Regions from separate parts of the Mesorhizobium sp. CC13 genome, predicted to be linked through region 1. Evidence: predicted binding sites of a transcription regulator. Region 1 holds the regulator's gene; each other region holds the start of a gene.
What was found. The regulator PhoB, encoded in region 1, activates phosphate uptake and scavenging genes when phosphate is short. The targets are predictions, from matches to a motif close to TGTCATNNANCTGTCAT.
Positions count from the first base shown of each region.

Region 2: the regulator PhoB is predicted to act here: its motif matches at 2,789-2,805, upstream of PV773_RS05135 (UDP-2,3-diacylglucosamine diphosphatase).
Region 3: the regulator PhoB is predicted to act here: its motif matches at 3,909-3,925, upstream of PV773_RS09100 (esterase-like activity of phytase family protein).

Region 1 covers NZ_JARDJI010000016.1:68,033-74,633, forward strand. Annotated here, with positions in the region: gene PV773_RS19165 (L,D-transpeptidase) at 1-679, opposite strand, end outside; gene PV773_RS19170 (hypothetical protein) at 950-1,294, opposite strand; gene phoB (phosphate regulon transcriptional regulator PhoB) at 1,652-2,341, opposite strand; gene phoU (phosphate signaling complex protein PhoU) at 2,440-3,144, opposite strand; gene pstB (phosphate ABC transporter ATP-binding protein PstB) at 3,183-4,004, opposite strand; gene pstA (phosphate ABC transporter permease PstA) at 4,028-5,344, opposite strand; gene pstC (phosphate ABC transporter permease subunit PstC) at 5,341-6,601, opposite strand, start outside.
Region 2 covers NZ_JARDJI010000002.1:418,901-425,501, reverse strand. Annotated here, with positions in the region: gene dgcA (N-acetyl-D-Glu racemase DgcA) at 1-449, shown strand, start outside; gene PV773_RS05140 (MFS transporter) at 411-1,634, opposite strand; gene PV773_RS05135 (UDP-2,3-diacylglucosamine diphosphatase) at 1,926-2,744, opposite strand; gene PV773_RS05130 (SDR family oxidoreductase) at 2,863-3,642, shown strand; gene PV773_RS05125 (NADP-dependent malic enzyme) at 3,883-6,195, shown strand; gene PV773_RS05120 (DUF2865 domain-containing protein) at 6,420-6,601, shown strand, end outside.
Region 3 covers NZ_JARDJI010000004.1:249,679-256,279, forward strand. Annotated here, with positions in the region: gene PV773_RS09090 (aminotransferase class III-fold pyridoxal phosphate-dependent enzyme) at 1-432, shown strand, start outside; gene PV773_RS09095 (amino acid ABC transporter substrate-binding protein) at 547-1,557, shown strand; gene PV773_RS09100 (esterase-like activity of phytase family protein) at 1,615-3,810, opposite strand; gene phnF (phosphonate metabolism transcriptional regulator PhnF) at 4,037-4,807, opposite strand; gene phnG (phosphonate C-P lyase system protein PhnG) at 4,898-5,362, shown strand; gene phnH (phosphonate C-P lyase system protein PhnH) at 5,362-5,970, shown strand; gene PV773_RS09120 (carbon-phosphorus lyase complex subunit PhnI) at 5,972-6,601, shown strand, end outside.

The DNA of each region.
Region 1 (6,601 bases):
GGTTCATCAGGCGGACGCAGCCGCTCGAAACCGCCTTGCCGATGGTCCAGTACTCCGGCGTTCCGTGGACACGGTAGAGCGTATCGACCTTGCCCTGGAAGACGTAGAGGGCCCGCGCGCCCAGCGGGTTCGTCAGGCCGGGCGGCATGCCGCCCCGGTCGGCGCTCCACTGGGCGAGGTTCGGCTGACGCGAGATCATCTCGTCCGGCGGCGTCCACTTCGGCCATTCCTGCTTCCAGCCGATACGGCCCCTGCCCGCCCAGGTGAAGCCGGCCCGGCCAAGTCCGACGCCGTAGCGCATGGCCTTGCCGCCCGGCTGGACGAGGTAGAGGTAGAAATTATCCGTATCGACGACGAGCGTTCCGACCGGCTCTTCGGTGGCATAGTCGACCTGCCGCCTATAGTAGCGGCTCGGCACCTTCTTCAGGTCGACCGCGGGAATGGGGAACCGCTCGTTCGGGAGCGGGCCGTACATCGCAAGGGCATTGGCGTCGGCGACCGGCGCCGGTTCGACCGGTGCCTTTGCCACCGGCGCGGCCGATTCCTGGGTGCTGACGCAGCCGGACACGACAAGCGTCCCCAGGCTCGCCGCACCGGTGAGGAAGCGTCGGCGGCTCAGGGCCGGGCCGTCTCCCGCGACGGGCTCCGCGGCGTTGGTTTCTATTGTGTCTGTGTTCATTAGGCAGTCTCCTGGACTCATTTCTTTCATTCAGGTCGACGCGGGGTCAGGGAGGTCGGCCCCGGTCGTGATCAGGCGAATGCAACCATCGGCACCGATCAGCCGATCGATGACGGCGCATGCGCGCTTGGGATGATCCGGCATTTCGCGGCGCGATTGCCACGAGCAGGCGTGCGGGCGACGGGCGGGTTCGGGAGGTCATCCTCTTCCCCTTCGCAGCTGACTTCGAACGGCTTCGTCGGCGTGGACCGAGGAGCGATCGGTTGAAAATCAGGCAGCGATGGGCGGCCGCAACAGCGATGCGGTCGACCCGACGCGCAGCAGGAGGTCTGGAAGCAGCATCACAGCCGCGGCGCGGAACGGCGCGGCAGGCTCGACGTGGGTCAGCCAGGCAGGACATTCGCCCAGGCAGTGCAGGCTGGCGAGGCTTTCGGCGGACAATTCGACGGTGCAGCGGTCCGGGGACGGCATGCACTCGTCGGCGACGGCAGTGATTTCCGCCTGCGCGGCCACCCTCGGCAACTCGGCAGAAAAGTTCATGCCTTCGGCCGCTGCCCGTTCGAGGGACAGTCCGTTGAGAATGGTGACCAACACCAGGAAGATGGCCGACAGCAAGTTACGCACGGCGTCCCAGCTAGCATGAAAAGTGGCAATTTTGAGTATTGCCGCAATCAATAAATTGTCATCTCAAGACAAATTCTGGTTGTCTTTGCTACTGATTGGGAACCTGTATCGACGATACAAGCATCCCATAACTGGAATCTTTGTATTGTACAGCGCCAGACCGAACACGTTGGGCTGCAATGATTTGAGCGCCGCAAAATGCTGGAACGGCATGGCGGCGCCACGCATCGGCGCGACAGCTCAGGTGCCGCCGGCTGTCGCGAACGCTACGAGCGCGCAGCGGCCCCTGTGACATTGGGACACTGGCCAGGTTGATCGTCCAGCCGGCGCGATGCCGTTTGCCGGCAGCTATTCTTCCCGGATGGCGTAGCCGGCGCCGCGGATGGTGCGGATCACGTCCGGCATGCGGCCGTTGTTGACGGCCTTGCGCAGGCGCCCGACATGCACGTCGACGGTGCGCTCGTCGATGTAGATCGTCTCGCCCCAGACATTGTCGAGCAGCTGGCTGCGCGAGAACACGCGGCCGGGATGGCGCATCATGAATTCGAGCAGGCGGAACTCCGTCGGCCCGAGCTTGATCTCGCTCTTCTTGCGATAGACCCGGTGCGACTCGCGGTCGAGCACGATGTCTCCGACCTTGAGCACCGAAGACAGCACCTCGGGCTTGGCGCGGCGCAGCAGCGCCTTCACCCGCGCCATGAACTCCGGCGTCGAGAACGGCTTCACCAGATAGTCGTCGGCGCCGGTGGAAAGCCCGCGCACCCGGTCGCTTTCCTCGCCGCGGGCCGTCAGCATGATGATCGGCAGCCGTTCGGTCTCGGGGCGCATCCTCAGCCGGCGGCAGAGCTCGATGCCGGAAAGCGCCGGCACCATCCAGTCGAGCACCAAAAGGTCGGGCACGTTTTCCTGCAGCCGCAGTTCGGCCTCGTCGCCGCGCGTCACCACTTCCACCTGGTAGCCTTCGGCCTCGAGGTTGTAGCGCAGCAGCACGCCGAGGGGCTCTTCGTCCTCGACGACCATGACCTTGGGAGCGATCATCGCCTATACCTTGTCCTGGCGCACGGCCCGGTTCGGACCATGCGCTGATTTAACCTGTGCAGCGCCCCCGCGCCAAACGCATGCGGTTGCGGAAGACGTCAGGCCGACATGGGCGACGTGGTTTCGTCGACCTTCGGCCGATTGAGCGGCAGCTGCGTGCCGGTGACCACGAAATAGGCGTTCTCGGCGATGTTGGTGACATGGTCGCCGATGCGCTCGAGGTTCTTGGCGCAGAACAGGAGATGCGTGCAGGCGGTGATGTTGCGCGGATCCTCCATCATGTAGGTCAGGAGCTCGCGGAACACGGCCGTGTATTGTACGTCGACCTTCTGGTCGTCGGTGCGCAGGTTCTTGAGGCCTTCGGCGTCGCGCGCGACATAGAGATCGACCACGCCGCGCACCTGGCCGAGCACCAGCTGCGCCATGGCGTCGATCGAATGCGACAGATTGCGCGGCATCGCCGACTGGCCGACCGCGCCCACCCGCTTGGCGATGTTCTTGGCGAGATCGCCGATGCGCTCGAGGTCGCCCGCCATGCGGATCGCGCCGACCACGGCGCGCAGGTCCTGGGCCATCGGCTGGCGCTTGGCGATCAGCGTGATCGCGCTGTTGTCGAGATCGCGCTGCCTGGCGTCCATGATGGTGTCGTCGGCAATGACGTTCTGCGCCAGCGGCTGGTCGGACGAAAGCAGCGCGCGGATGGCGTTCGCCACCATCGTGGCCGACAGGTCGCCCATGTCGCGGATGACCTGGTCGACGTGCTGGAGTTCCTCGTCGAAGGACCGGACTGTGTGCTCGCCCATGATCGTATCCTCGTCTTTGTGATCGGAGCGGCGTCCACTCAGCCGAAGCGGCCGGTGATGTAGTCCTGCGTCCGCTTGTCGTCGGGGTTGGTGAACATCTTGTCGGTCGGGCCTTCCTCGACCAGGTAGCCGAGATGGAACATCGCGGTCCGCTGCGACACGCGCGCCGCCTGCTGCATCGAATGGGTCACGATGACGATGGTGAAGTTCTCGCGCAGTTCGTCGATCAGTTCCTCCACCTTGGCGGTGGCGATCGGATCGAGCGCCGAGCACGGCTCGTCCATCAGGATCACTTCGGGCGACACCGCGATCGCGCGGGCGATGCACAGGCGCTGCTGCTGGCCGCCGGACAGGCCGGTGCCGGCTTCGTGCAGGCGGTCCTTGACCTCGTTCCAGAGCGCCGCCCGCTGCAGGCTTTTCTCGACGATCTGGTCGAGATCGGCCTTGGACTTGGCGAGGCCGTGGATGCGCGGGCCGTAGGCGACGTTCTCGTAGATCGTCTTCGGGAACGGATTCGGCTTCTGGAACACCATGCCGACGCGGGCGCGCAGCTCGACGACGTCGATCTTGGGATCGTAGATGTCCTCGCTGTCGAGGGTGATCTTGCCACCGACGCGGGCGCTGTCGATGGTGTCGTTCATGCGGTTGAGGCAGCGCAGGAAGGTCGACTTGCCGCAGCCCGACGGCCCGATCAGCGCGGTGACCTGGTTCTCGCGGACGTCCAGGTCGACGCCGAAGAGCGCCTGCTTCTCGCCGTAGTGCACGGTCACATTGTCGCCGCGCATCTTGATGAGTTCGTTGGGTCTGTTCATCTCGGCGTTCACCGCGTTTTCGAGGGTTTTCTCGCTCATGATGTTCATAGAGGGGTGCTCCTTGTCCACGCCTACCAGCGCCGCTCGAAACGCCGCCTGAGAACGATGGCGACGATGTTCATGGCCATGAGGAAGACCAGCAGGATGATGATGGCGCCCGACATGCGCTCGACGAAGGCGCGTTCGGCCTCGTTCGCCCACATGTAGATCTGCACCGGCAGCGCCGTCGCCGGGTCGAAGGGGGTTTTCGGATAGTCGGCCACGAAGGCCACCATGCCGATGAGCAGCAGCGGCGCCGTCTCGCCCAGCGCGCGCGCCAGGCCGATGATGGTGCCGGTCAGAATGCCGGGCGCAGCCAGCGGCAGCACGTGCTGGAACACCATCTGCATCTTCGAGGCGCCGAGTCCGAGCGCGGCCGAGCGGATCGACGGCGGCACCGCGGCAAGCGCCGCGCGGGTGGCGATGATGATCGTCGGCAGCGTCATCAGCGTCAGCACCAGGCCGCCGACGAAGGACGCCGAGCGCGGCAGGCCGAGGAAGTTGATGAACACGGCGAGGCCGAGCAGGCCGAAGACGATCGACGGCACCGCGGCGAGGTTGTTGATGTTCACCTCGATCAGGTCGGTGAAGCGGTTCTTCTTGGCGAATTCCTCGAGATATATCGAGGCGGCGACGCCGATGGGCAGGGCGAGCAGCAGCACGATGCCCATCATGAAGAACGAGCCGATGATGGCCACGCCCAGGCCCGAACTCTCGGGACGGCTGGAGGCGCCGAAGCTGAACAGGCCCGTGTTGAAATGCTCGCTCATGGCGCCTTCGGCCTCGAGCTTGTTCATCCACTCGACCTGCTGGTCCGAAACCTTGCGGCGGCTCTCCGGCACGCTGAGGTCGATCTGGCCCTTATAGGCCGAGTCCATGTTCGCCGCGGCGAGGATGTCGACGTTGCGCGTGGTGCCGATCACCGAGGGGTCGGCAGCCACGATGGCGCGGAGCTGCACCCGCGAGCCCTCGGACAGGAAGCCCTTGAGCTTGCGCACCGTGGCGCGGTCCTTCGGGTCGATGCCGAGCTTTTCGATCAGTGCGTTCTCGGCGAGCTTCGGATAGTTGGCCGTGATCAGCACGTCCGGATCGGTGGCCCGCTTGTTGTCGGGGTCGATGATCTTTTCGTCGAAGCTGATCGGCAGCGTCACCGTCGTCTGCCAGAAGGCGGTGTAGCCCTTGGTTACGATCGAGCCGAGCATGATCGCCAGGAACGCCAGGCCGACGGCGATCGCCAGCACCCCGTAGAGGCGGAACCGGCGTTCGGCGGCGTAGCGCTTCCTGAGGCCGATGTCGCGGCGCGCGGGCGCGGTCGAACTGGTCAGCGTGTCGAGCGAAATATCGGTCATTCGTACTGCTCCCGGTACTTCCGGACGATGTAGAGCGCGACGATGTTCATCACCAAGGTCAGTGCGAACAGCGTGATGCCGAGCGCGAAGGCGACGAGCGTCTGCGGGGTGTTGAACTCCAGGTCGCCCGTCAGCTGGTTGACGATCTTGACCGTGATGGTCGTCATCGCCTCGAACGGGTTGAGCGTCAGGTTGGCCGCCACGCCGGCCGCCAGCACCACGATCATCGTCTCGCCGATGGCGCGCGAGGCGGTGAGCAGGATGGCGCCGACGATGCCCGGCAACGCGGCCGGCAGGACGACGCGCTTGATCGTTTCGGAGCGCGTGGCGCCGAGGCCCAGCGAGCCGTCGCGCAGGGCGCGCGGCACTGCCGTTATGATGTCGTCGGAGAGCGACGAGACGACCGGGATCAGCATGACGCCCATCACCAGGCCGGCGGTCAGGATCGACTGCGCCTGGATGAAGGGCGTGCCGCCGGCAAGGGCAGCACTGATGTCGCGCAGGAACGGCCCGAGGGCCACCAGCGCGAAGATGCCGTAGACGATGGTCGGGATGCCGGCCAGCAGCTCCAGCGCCGGCTTGACCAGCGCGCGTACCTTGGGCGCGGCGTATTCGGACATGTAGACGGCCGACATCAGCCCGATCGGCACGGCGACGAGGAGCGCCACGAAGGCGATGTAGAGCGTGCCGGCGAGAAGCGGGATCAAGCCGAACTGGCCCTCCGCGCCACCGGAGCCGGCGGCGGCGAAGCGGGGATCCCAGACCGTGCCGAAGAAGAAGCTCATCGGCGACACCTTCTCGAAGAAGGCGATGGTCTGGAACAGCATCGACAGCACGATGCCGATCGTGGTCACGATCGCGATGGTGGAGGCCCCGACCAGGCCGCCCAGCATGATCTGTTCGACGTTGTTGCGCGCCCGGGTACGCGGGCTGATCCTGCTCAGCCCGTAGACCGAGCCGATCAGCGCCACGCCGATGGAAACGATCGCGGAGATCAGGTTCAGCCGGTCGGCGGTGCGGTTGGTCTCGACCGCGATCGGGATCATGTAGTCCTGCGTGTCGGGGGCCAGCGCGACGCCGTTGGCCGAAAGCATCGGCTGCAGTTCGGCGAAGGTCTGGGGCAGCGCGACCCGCTCCTTGTCGTCGAGGCGGTTGAGCCCGCTGGCGAGGCTCTTCACCAGCCCTGCGGCCAGGTCTTCATGCGCCACCGTGCCGTCGGCGACGTCGGCGGGAAGAGCGGAATGGACGAAACTGTTG
Region 2 (6,601 bases), on a different contig from region 1:
GCTGGACCGAAGCCAATGTCGCCGGGAACCTCGCGCTTGCCGCCGAACTGGGCATCGCCCTGATCGAGCAGCCCCTGCCCGCCGGCGCCGATGAGATCCTGGCCCGGATACCCCATCCCGTGCCGATCTGCGCCGATGAAAGCGTGCATGTCGCCGCAGACCTCGACGCCCTGCGCGACCGCTACGACGCCATCAACATCAAGCTCGACAAGGCGGGTGGACTCACCGCCGCACTGGAGCTGCGCGACCGTGCCCGCGCGCTCGGCTTCCAGCTGATGGTCGGCTGCATGGTAGGCACGTCGCTCGCCATGGCGCCCGCGGTGCTGCTTGCCCAGGACGCGGAATTCGTCGACCTCGACGGGCCGCTGCTGCTGGCGCGGGACCGCCAGCCCGGCCTCGCCTACGAGGGCTCAGTGGTAGCTCCGCCCTCGCCCGAGCTTTGGGGCTGAACGAGACCCGAGCAAGACCAGGCCGATGGCGAAGGCGGCGACGCCTGCCATGAAGAAGAAGCCGTTGGCGCCGAAGCGATCGTAGAGCGGTCCGGAAATCAAGGTCACCACCGCCATCGACATGCCGTTGGTGAAATAGGCGACGCCCTGCGCGGCACCCGTCTTTTCCTCGGGCACGGACTCGGCGATCAGCTTCTGCACGCCGATCAGCACCAGGGCGGTGGACAGCGCATGCAGGCTTTGCACGGCGAAGAAGCCTGCAACGCCGAGCCCCAGCGGCCAGATCAGCGGATAGGCGAGCCAGCGCAATATCGCGCCCACGCCGGCCAGCACGAGCACGAACGCGGTCGAGCGTCCGCCGAACAGCCGGGCGAAGAGCATGAACATGACGATCTCGGCAGCGACGCCCCAGCTCCACAGCAGCCCGACCACGGTCTCGTTGATGCCGAGCGACTTCCAGTAGATCGATACGAATCCGTACAGAAAACCGTGGCTGGCGATGATGACGCCGGTGCCGCCAGCCATGAGCAGGAAATAGCGGTTGAACAACTTGGGCGCCTGCTGCTGCAAGTCGGTGGCCGACAGCGGCGAGGCGCGTCTCGGCCTGCCGAGGCGCGGCGTGACGAACGACATCAGGAAACAGCCGAGCAGCCCGACGGTGATGATGGCGGGAACGGCGTCGGCTCCGGTCAAAGACAGGATGAACCCCGCTCCGAGGCTGCCGCCGAGAAAAGCGATGGAGCCCCAGATGCGCATCGCCGCATAGTCCGAGCCGTAGCGGCGCACGCCCGACAGGGCCAGCGAATCGGCGATAGGCGCGTGCGGCGTCCAGACGACGGACAAGGCCAGCGAGACCGCGAGCACGACGAAATAGGTCGGCTCGAGGAAATAGCCGAGCGACAGCAACAGCGACGAGACGGCCAGGACCAGGAACACATTGGCGCGGTCCTTCGCCCGATCGGCCATCGCGGCGATCAGCGGCGTGGTGATGACGCGGAGGAACATCGGCGCCGACAAAATGACGGCGATCTGCTCCGGATCGAACCCCTTGGCCTCGAGCCAAAGCGGAAAATAGGGCAGATGCACGCCCATGGGGACGAAGAGCGCCGCGAAGAGCAGCGATATGCGCAGCTCGAAGCGGCGCGGCTTGATCTGCTGTTCGGGCGTGAGCGGCGGAAGGGTCATGGCGGGCATTCGGTCCGGGTGCAGACCCGAACCATGCAAGCCTCACCGATTTGCCCGATCCATTATCACGGGTGCCCGTCGCGCGGAAGCTGTCGACTTGGGCGCAAGGATTGGGCCACGCGCCCTGCGCCGCGGGCTCGTCATCTCGCCGGACGGTCGTTCGCAGGCACCTAGGCGAGTCGAGTGCCGTCGCACCAGCAGGCCGACCGGTGCCGCCTCGATTGCGGCATGGCCAGGCCCCTCGCGCCAGCGACGCGACCTATGGGTTGGATCGCACATGGAAGGGTCCGATCAGGCCGCCTTGCCGACCGCCTGATCGATCGCCACCGGCACGAAGGGCTCGTTCACCAGCCTGCCCGCCATCACATGCGGCCAGCGCAGGATGACGAAGCTGCCGTCGAAATTCTCGGCCACGGCGGTGCAGTTTTCCACCCAATCGCCGGTGTTGATGTACTGGATGCCATCGAAATCCTCGATCGCGGGGTGGTGGATATGGCCGCAGATGACGCCCTCCACTTCCGAGCGCCGGGCTTCCTCGGTCAGGACCTGCTGGAAGGCACCGATGAAGTTCACCGCCTTCTTCACCTTCACCTTGGCCCAGGAAGAGAACGACCAATAGGGCATGCCGAAGGTACGGCGGAAGCGCGCCACCACGCGGTTCGTCGCCATCGCCGCGTCGTAGGCGAAGTCGCCGAGATAGGCGAGCCAGCGCGCATTCTGGACGACGGCATCGAACTGGTCGCCATGGATGACGAGGAAGCGCTTGCCGTCGGCGGCCTCGTGGATGGCGCGGTCGGCGACGACGATGCCGCCGAAATGCACGCCCTGGAAATTGCGGGCGAATTCGTCGTGGTTGCCGGCGATGTAGGTGATCTCGGTTCCCTTGCGCGCCTGGCGCAGCAGCTTCTGGACAACGTCGTTGTGAAGCTGCGGCCAGTGCCACTGCCGGCGCAGGCGCCAGCCGTCGACGATGTCGCCGACCAGGAAGATCTTCTCGGCCTCGTGATGGCGCAGGAAGTCGATGAGGAATTCGGCCTTCGCGGCCTTCGACCCCAGGTGCACGTCGGAGATGAACAGCGTGCGGAAATTGCGTGTGCTCGTGCCGGACATGGCATTCGACCCGTTGCTTTTGCCGTGGCTATGCCCAGATTCATGCAACAGGCGTATGACGGTTGCGGCTCGGGCGCGGCGGTTCTAGGCTGCGCCACCACCGACAGGAGAACGCATCATGGATCTCGGCATCCGCGGGAAGAAGGCTATCGTCTGCGCTTCGAGCAAGGGTCTCGGCAAGGGTTGCGCCATGGCGCTGGCGGAGGCCGGCTGCGAGCTTTTCCTCAACGGTCGCGACGCCCGCGCCCTCAGCCGCACCGCCACCGAAATCCGCCAGCGCTACGGGGTACAGGTAACCGAGATCGTCGGCGACATCTCGGAGCCGGCGGTGCAGAAAGCGCTGCTCGCCGCCTGCCCTGAACCCGATATCCTGGTCAACAACAACGGCGGTCCGCCCTATCGCGATTTCCGCGAACTCGACCGCGAGAAGATCCTCGCCGGCGTCACCAACAACATGGTCACGCCGATCGAACTCATCAAAGCGGTGATCGACGGCATGGCCACGCGCGGCTTCGGCCGCATCGTCAACATCACCTCGCTGTCGGTCTATACGCCAATTCCCGGCCTCGACCTGTCGTCCGGCGCGCGTGCAGGCCTGACGGCTTTCCTAGCCGGCGTGGCGCGTACGGTCGCCGACCGGAACGTCACCATCAACAACATGCTGCCTGGCAAGCTCGACACCGACCGCCTGCGCGGCCCGCACGAACCGGGAAGCATCGAGGACCCAGCGGAAGGTGCCGCGAGGCGCGCCCGCCTCGGCGCCGGCGTCCCCGCCGGCCGGCTCGGCACGCCGGAGGAGTTCGGCCAGATCTGCGCCTTCCTGTGTTCTGTCCACGCGGGTTACATGACCGGGCAGAACATACCGGTCGACGGCGGGCTCTATGTGAGTTCCTTCTAGCCTTCGCGGCGCCTGGACCACCCTATGAACAGGTCAGCCTGCGCGTCCCATGGACGCGCTGCGCCCGCTCAGCCTCACAAAAGACCGAATCTGCATTTCAACCGCCGCCCACAAGTAGCTGGAATGATTGCACTTCCGGCTTTTGAAAGTGATTCAACGTCCATTTGGCCGTTGATGCCTCGAAAATTGCGCAGGCCGTGCTAATAACGGCCTTTGAAACTAATTTTGAAGGAGCTGGACATGGCCGGGGACGACAAGAAGAAGGAGCCGCTGTCGGACCTCGACCAGGCCGCGCTCTTCTTCCACAAGAGCCCCGTCCCGGGAAAGCTGGAGATCCAGGCCACGAAGCCGCTCGGCAACCAGCGCGACCTGGCCCTCGCCTATTCGCCCGGCGTCGCCGCTCCCTGCCTCGCCATCAAGGACGATCCCGAGACTGCCGCCGACTATACCGGCCGTGCCAACCTGGTCGCCGTGATCTCCAACGGCACCGCCGTGCTCGGCCTCGGCAACATTGGCCCACTGGCCTCCAAGCCGGTCATGGAAGGCAAGGCCGTTCTGTTCAAGAAGTTCGCCGGCATCGACGTCTTCGACATCGAGATCGATGCACCCGAGATCGACCAGATGGTCAGCACCATCGCCGCGCTCGAGCCGACCTTCGGCGGCATCAATCTCGAGGACATCAAGGCGCCCGAGTGCTTCGAGGTCGAGGCCCAGCTCAAGGCCAGGATGGACATCCCCGTCTTCCACGACGACCAGCACGGAACCGCCATCATCGTCGCGGCCGCGGTTCTCAACGGCCTCGAACTCGCCGGCAAGAAGATCGAGGACGTCAAGATCGTGACGTCGGGCGCGGGCGCGGCGGCGCTCGCCTGCCTCAATCTCCTGGTCTCGCTCGGCGCCAAGGTCGAGAACATCTGGGTCACCGACCGCTTCGGCGTCGCCTACAAGGGGCGGACAGACGAGATGGACCGCTGGAAGGATCCCTACGTCAAGGACACCAACGCGCGCACCCTCGCCGACGTCATCGGCGGCGCCGACGTGTTCCTCGGCCTGTCCGCGGCGGGCGTGCTTAAGCCCGAACTTCTCACGGAGATGGCGGAAAGGCCGCTGATCCTGGCGCTCGCCAACCCGAAGCCGGAGATCATGCCGGAAGAGGCGCGCGCGGCGCGTCCCGACGCGATGATCTGCACCGGCCGTTCGGATTTCCCGAACCAGGTCAACAACGTGCTCTGCTTCCCCTACATCTTCCGCGGCGCGCTCGACTGCGGCGCACGCGCGATCAACGAGGAAATGAAGATGGCGGCGGTGCGGGCGATCGCAGCCCTTGCCCGCGAAGAGCCGTCCGACGTCGCCGCCCGCGCCTATTCCGGCGAGACGCCGACCTTCGGGCCCGATTTCCTTATCCCCTCGCCCTTTGACCCGCGGCTCATCCTGCGTATCGCGCCCGCCGTCGCCAAGGCGGCCTGCGACAGCGGCGTGGCCAGCCGGCCGATCACCGATTTCACCGCCTATGTCGACAAGCTCAACCGCTTCGTCTTCCGCTCCGGCCTGGTGATGAAGCCGATCTTCTCCAACGCCAAGCAGGCGGCGGCCAAGCGGGTCATCTATGCCGATGGCGAGGACGAGCGCGTGCTGCGTGCGGCCCAGGTCGTGATCGAGGAGAACCTGGCCAAGCCCATCCTCATCGGGCGCCCGCATGTCATCGAGGTGCGCTCGAAGCGCTATGGCCTGCGCATCCGCCCGGGCATCGACTTCGAGGTCATCAATCCCGAGGACGATCCTCGCTACCGCCACTATGTCGACCACCTGATCGAACTCGGCGGCCGGCGGGGCATCACGCCGGAGGCGGCCCGCACCATGGTGCGCACCAACAATACGGTGATCGCCGCGATTGCGCTCAAGCGCGGCGACGCCGACGCCATGATCTGCGGCCTGGAGGGCCGCTTCGAGCGCCACCTGCGCAACGTCCAGCTGATCGTCGGCGTGCGCGAGGGCGTCAAGGACCGCGACCTCTCGGCCCTGTCGATGCTGATCACCCAGCGCGGCGTGCTGTTCTTCACCGACACCTATGTGACGATCGATCCCACCGCGGAGGAGATCGCCGAAATGACCATGCTGGCGGCCGACGAGATCCGCCGCTTCGGCATCGAACCGAAGGCGGCATTGCTGTCGCATTCGAACTTCGGCTCGCGCGAATCGGCCGGCGCACTGAAGATGCGGGAGGCTGCGGCGATCCTGAAGCGCCTCGCCCCGGAGCTTGCCAGTGACGGCGAAATGCACGGCGATTCGGCACTTTCCGAAGCGCTGCGCCACCGCGTCTACCCGCATTCGAGCCTGAAGGGCGAAGCCAACCTCCTGGTGTTCCCGAACCTCGACGCCGCCAACATCGCGCTCACCACGGTCAAGACGATGATGGACGCGCTCCATGTCGGGCCGATCCTGCTCGGAACGGCCCAGCCGGCGCACATCCTGACGCCTTCGGTCACCTCGCGCGGCATCGTCAACATGACGGCGCTGGCCGTGGTCGAGGCCTCGCAGCGGGCTCAGGCGTAGAGCATCTGGAACTCGAGCGCGGCCCCAAGGAACGGTTAACGGGTCGAGGCTAGCCTTTGGCTGCAACAGCGGCTGGTGGCATGTATTGGCGATGCGATAACAAGGAACGCCCTGGCGGCCGCCTGTTGGCGGCCTTCGCCGGTATGGCGTTGGCCCTGCTCGCGGCCGACGGCGCGGTTGCGGCGTCGCGTCTTTGCCGACAGTTGCAGGCGGAGTTGGCGCGGTTGTCGGAAGAAGGTTCGCCGGAGGCGGCACGATACCGGGAAGCGGCGGAAATCCAGCGCAGCGAGATCGACCTGGCCCGCGGCGAGGCCGCCGATTTCGGCTGCGACCGGGCGATCGCCGGCGAGATGATCGCCGAATGCGCGGGCCTGAACGCCAAGATCGACGAGATGGCCCGCAATCT
Region 3 (6,601 bases), on a different contig from region 1:
CGCTTCAACAACGGCATGGAGTATTTCAACACCTTCGGCGGCAACCCGGTGTCCTGTGCCGCCGGCCTCGCCGTGCTCGATGTCATCGAGCGCGATCGCCTGCGCGACAACGCGGCCGCTGTCGGCGCCTATCTCGTCGAGCGTTTCCGCGACATGCAGAAACGCTACGAGGTCATCGGCGACGTCAGGGGCATGGGCCTGTTCCTCGGCATCGAGCTGGTCGCCGACCGCAATACCAGGGAGCCGGCCACGGCCTTCGCCCGCAGGGTCAATGACGGAGCCCGCGCCCGCGGCGTGCTCATCGGCACCGAGGGCCCGCACGACAACGTGCTCAAGATGCGCCCGCCGATGATCTTCAGTCGTGCCAATGCCGATCATCTCGTCGGCGTTCTCGAGGAGACCTTTGCCGCCGTGGAGGCCAGCGGCCAGTAAATACCGCGCGGTAAGCGCGGCTGCATTCGACACAAGCGACCAACAGCAACTTCCGGCGCCCGGCGCCGGCGGCACGAAGAGGCTTTGCCTCGAACCCAGGGAGGAGGAAACACAATGAAACATCTGATCTCAGCACTTCTGCTCGGCACGACGGCGATTACCGTGCCGGCCAAGGCCGACACGCTCGACATCGTCAAGCAGCGCGGCACCGTCACCTGCGGCGTCAGCCAGGGCGTCGCGGGCTTCTCGGCGCCTGACGACGCCGGCAAGTGGTCGGGCTTCGACATCGACATCTGCCGCGCCGTGGCGGCTGCCGTGCTCGGCGATGCCGAGAAGGTCAGCTACGTGCCGCTGTCGACCAAGGAGCGTTTCACCGCCGTGCAGTCGGGATCCGTCGACCTTCTGTCGCGCCAGACCACCTGGACGCTGTCGCGCGATTCCAGCCTCGGCCTGCGTTTCGTCGGCACCGCCTATTATGACGGCCAGGGCTTCATGGTGCGCAAGGACCTCGGCGTCGACAGCGCCCTGAAGCTGTCGGGCGCCACCGTCTGCACCGAGCAGGGCACCACGACCGAGCAGAACGTCGCCGACTATTTCAGCGCCAACAAGCTGAAATACGAGCCGGTCGTCATCGATTCCGCCGACGGCATCATCAAGGCCTTCGACACCGGCCGCTGCGACGTCTACACCACCGACGCTTCCGCGCTTTATGCGCAGCGCCTCAAGCTCGCCAATCCGGCCAACTACACCGTGCTGCCCGAGATCATCTCCAAGGAGCCGCTTGGACCGGCCGTGCGCCAGGGCGACGACAAGTGGTTCAGCATCGTCCGCTGGACGCTGTTCGCGCTGATCGAGGCCGAAGAGCTCGGCATCACCAAGGACAACGCCGAAGCCGGCCTCACCTCGGCCAACCCGGCCATCAAGCGCTTCCTCGGCGCCGATGGCGACAGCGGCCAGCAGCTCGGCCTCGATCCGCGCTGGGCCTACAATGTCGTCTCCAAGGTCGGCAACTACGGCGAAATCTTCGAGCGCAATCTCGGCCAGTCGAGCCAGCTCAAGATCGACCGCGGCATCAACGCCCAATGGAATGCCGGCGGGCTGATGTACGCCCCGCCGGTGCGCTGAACCCCTCGCATGAAAAAGCCGCGGCACCTCGTGCCGCGGCTTTCCACTTTCATCCGGTCAGTTGACGGCGGCGATGTTGCCCAGGCGGATGAACAGCGTCTCGCCCGAGGAGTCGTCGACGCCGTCATTGTCGGTCACCACGAAGGCCTGGCCGTCCTTGTCGATTGCAAAACCCTCGACCTTGTCGACGACGTAACCATTGGTCGCCGCCTTGAGGTCGGGCATGAGGTCGCGCACCAGCGTCTTTGCGACCACCGGCAGCTCGCCGCCGAGCTTGGCCGGCTTGAAGCCGTCGAGCGCCACTGCATAGACGCGCTTGATCCCGGCTTCCTGGCCGATCAGGTTGTCGCGCTCGACGACATAGAGCTTGCCGTCATGGGCGGTGATCTCCGACAGGCCGACCCAGCCTTTCTCGCTGGCGTCGAGCGGATAGCGCACCGCCGACCACTCCTTGTCCTTGGGCTTGTAGGCGACGAGCTTGACCTGGCCCTTGGGGTCGTCGCCCCATTCGCGCTGCACGGCCGTGACGAGCATGAGTTCGTCGCCTTCGCCGATGGTGGTGATGCCTTCGAGGCCGTAGCGGGTCTCGCCGGCGAGCAGTTCCGCCGGGAAGGCGATCTCCTCCTTGATCGCGCCCTTGGCGTCGACCTTGTAGACGGCGTGCGGCACGAGCTTGTCGCTGCGGCCTTCCGAGGCCAGCCAGAAGCCGTCCTTGCCGTCGGAGACGATGCCTTCGAGGTCGAGCTTCTGCGCCGGGGCGCCGTCGCGGGTGACCACGGTCCTGGCCGAGATCACGGCAGGGGTCCTGGTCGTGTCGATGGTGTAGATCGACGGCTGCGAGCGGTAGACCGAATCGGACACGGCATAGAGCCTGCCGCTCTCCTTCGGGTCGGCGGCGAGGCCCGAAAGCGCGCCCCAGCCGAGCGGCGTGCCGTCCTCGCCGAAGCTCGACACGATCTGCGGATAGGCGGCATCGCCTTCGCCGCGCTCATAGACCATCACGTGCGAGCGGGCGAGGCCGTCCTCGACCAGGTCGGTCTCGTTGGCGGTGACGAGCAGGTTGCGCTGCGGGATCGCCACCAGCCCTTCCGGGCCGATGCCCGAGGGCAAGAGCTGCAGGAACTCCGGCTCCTTGCCGGTGTCCTTGTAGACGCCGACCAGCGAGGCGCGCTCGGCCGCGACGAAGATCAGCTTCTGGTCGCCGAAGCTCGCGACCTCGATGCCTTCGGGCTCGATGCCCTTCTTGTTGCGGTGGTCCGGATAGTGGCCGGCCGCCGCCGCCTGGTACTCGAAGGCCGGACCGGATTCGTAGAGCACCTCGCCCGCCTTGGAGAAGATGGTGAAGCCGCGGGCGCCGCCCTTGTAGTCGCCCTCGTTGGCGACGACGAGGCGGTCGTCGTCCAGCCACTTCACGGCATCGGGCTCGCGTGGAGAATTCTCGACCTTGCCGGTGAAGCCGATCGCCCCGTCCTTCTTGGTGTCGACCTTCTCGAGCGTCACTTCGCCGGCCGAGAAATGCGATACGATCTTGGCGGTCGCGGCGTCGACGATGGCGACGTGGTTGTTCTCCTGCAGCGTGACGGCGATCTCGCCCTTGTCGTTGAAGGAAACGAATTCCGGCTCCGGATCCTCCGGCGCCACCATGGCGATGCCGGTGAGGTCGACGGTATTGATCGTGGCGCAGTCGGGCGTGCCGTCCGTGAGCGCCACGATCTTCAGGTTGCCGGCCGGCAGCTGCGGCAGCTCGCCGTCGTTGAGTTCCTCGTCGCGCTCGTTCTCGATGGCGATGGCCAGGTACTTGCCGTCCTTGCTGAGCGCCACCGAATCGGGCTGGCCGCCGAGATCGCAGCTGGCGTCGATCTTCTTGGAGGCGAGGTCGATGACGGTGAGGTTGCCCGACGGCTGCTGCTTGCTCTTCGAGGTGTTGACCCCGGCGAGAACCTTGGCGCCGGCGATGACGACCGAGGTCGGCTCGCCCTCGATCTTGACGATGCCGGCGGCCTTCGGCGCCTTGGCGTCGGTGATGTCGACGAAACCGACCGCGCCCAGCGGGCTGTCGGAATAGACCAGCGTCATGCCGTCCTGGCTGGCCGTGACGATCTCGGACGAGGTCGGCGTCGCCGGGTCGATGTCGGCCGGCAGGTTCCGCGCGACCGGGAAGGTGGCGATGCGGTTGAACGTTTCAGCCGCGTGGGCCGGGATCGCCGCCGACGCCGCGAGAGTGGCGGTCAGAAGCAGGAGCTTGCGGGGCATCATGCCCGAAATGTCGCCTGACATGGAAAACCTCTTTGCCTGAACGGATTCTGCGGATTCCGTTTGGGCGAGCGAGATTTCAGCACGATGACGGCTGCACGACGGTTTGGTGACAACCCAGAGCCCAGAGCAATTCGAGGAAAAGTGCGTAGCGGTTTTCCGTCCGGAATTGCGTAAGAACAAAGCGATAGAGCCTTTCCGCGATTCGAAGAAAAGCGGACAGGCTCTAGGCTTCGGTCGAGACGCTGAGTTCGACCCGGTCGGCGACGAAGCGCGTTTCGGCATACTGGATCGGCACGCCGTCGGCATCGACATTGACGGCGACTGCGACCAGCACGATGGCGCCGGCCGACAGCTTGAGATCGGCGAGGTCGGCCGCGTCGGCATGGCGCGCCGACACCAGGGTGGACTTGCGGAAATAGTCCTCGATGCCATAGCGCTGGAAGGCGAGCGTGATCGAGCCCGTCTCTGCATAGGCCTCGGCATATCCGGGAAAACGTTCGGCATCGAACCAGCTGGTGGCGCGCGACACCGGGCGGTCGTCGGCTTCGCTCAGCGTCTCCAGCCGGACCACCGGCGCGCCTTCTGTCAGGCCGAGCCCTTCGGCGACGCGCTTGGTCGCCGGCTCCACCGCATGGGAGAGCAACAGGCTACGCCTGTCGCGCGTCTGGCTGCGCACGCCGGTGGAGAAGCGCGTCCGCGCCGAGATCGGGTAGGACAGTTTCTGCCGGCTTTCGACGAATGTGCCCCGGCCCTGCTCTGCCCTCAACACGCCCTCCTGCACCAGCGCCGCGATGGCGCTGCGCAGCGTGTGTCGGTTGACTCCGAAACGCTCGGACAGGACCATTTCCGGCGGCAGCTTGCCGTCGGCGCCCAGCGTGCCAGCTGATATCGCCTGCCTGACCTGGTCGGCGATCTGGCGCCACAGCGCCACGCCGCTCTTGCGCGTCACCGCCTGTTCCTGTTCCTGCCCGCTCAAATTCACCGTCCCTGTCATGCGCCCGTCACGGAGCCTCTCTACAAGCCCATTGTATGTTGTTCGGTTGTATAGAACAATAGACAAATACGAAGTGGAGCGGCAATCGAGATGGACCGACGGCAAGAACGAGAACTGGAAGCGCAGCGGAAAGCGGCCATGGCGGCGCTCGCTTTGGCGCCCGTGCATGAGTTGAAGCGGCTGTGCGCGGAGGCAGGCATTTCCAGTGAGGCCGAAATGCTGCGCGGGCCCGAGACCGGCCTCGTGTCGGTGCGCGGCCGCATCGGCGGCGGCGGCGCGCCCTTCAACTTCGGCGAGGCGACGGTGACCCGCGCCACGGTGCGTCTGCCCTCGGGCGAGATCGGCCATTCCTATGCGCTCGGCCGCGACAAGGAAAAGGCCAGGCTGTCGGCCATCGCCGACGCGCTCTGGCAGAACCCGGCGCGCCGCGCCGAGATCGAGGTCAAGATTCTCGCCACCCTGCGCGCCGCCCAGGTCGAGGCCGATGCCACCAGGCGCGCCGAGACGGCAGCCACCAAGGTCGACTTCTTCACCATGGTTCGCGGAGAAGACTGATGGAACAGCTCGACGTCATCGACGGCGGTTTCGCCGCCCCCGTATTCGACGCCCAGGCGGTGTTTCGCGCCGTCATGGACGCCATGGCGCGCCCCGGCACGGTCCAGCCGGTCGTTGCCCTCGCCCAGCCGCCTGCGCCGCTGTCGGCAACCGCAGGTGCGGTGGCCCTCACCCTGTGCGACCACGACACGCCGCTGTGGCTCGACACCCCGCTCCAGGTCTCGGCGGCGGCAAGGTCCTGGCTCGCCTTCCACAGCGGCGCGCCGCTGGCCCCAACGCCGGCGGACGCGCATTTCGCCCTCGTCGCCAATCCGGCGACGCTGATCGCGCTCGAGAATTTTGCGCAAGGGACCCAGGAATATCCAGATCGCTCGACCACGCTGATCCTGCAGGTGGAAAGCCTGACGGCGGGCGAACCGCTGGAACTCAAAGGCCCCGGAATCGAGACGACCGCAATGATCGCGCCGACGCCGCTGCCGCGCCATTTCGTCGAGCAGTGGAAGCAGAACGGCGCACGCTTCCCGCGCGGCACGGACCTCATCCTGGCCGCACCCGACGCGGTCGCCTGCCTGCCCCGCACCACACGCATAAAGATGATGGAGGCCTGACATGTATGTTGCAGTCAAAGGCGGCGAGGCAGCCATTGCCAACGCGCACCGCCTGCTCGCCGACCGCCGCCGCGGCGACCGTTCGGTGCCGGCTCTGCGCCTCGACCAGATCGTCGAGCAGCTGGCGCTCGGCGTCGACCGCGTCATGTCGGAAGGCTCCCTCTACGACCGCGAGCTGGCGGCACTCGCCATCGTGCAGTCGCGCGGCGACCTGATCGAAGCGATCTTCCTCGTCCGCGCCTACCGCACCACCCTGCCGCGCTTCGGCTACACCAGGCCGATCGACACCGCCGCCATGCAGGTCGAGCGCCGCGTCTCGGCCACCTACAAGGACCTGCCCGGCGGCCAGCTGCTCGGCCCGACCTTCGACTACACCCACCGCCTGCTCGACCCCGAACTCGCCAACGACCCTGCCATCGCCGAGCCCGAGCAACGCGAGGGCGACGGCCAGCGCATGGCGCGCGTGTCCGAGATCCTCGCCCATGAGGGCCTGATCGAGGCCGACGGCGAGCTGCCCGAGGATCATATCACCGGCGACATCACCCGCGAACCGCTGGAGTTCCCGATGGAACGGGACATCCGCCTGCAGGCGCTGTCGCGCGGCGACGAGGGTTTTCTCCTCGCGCTCGGC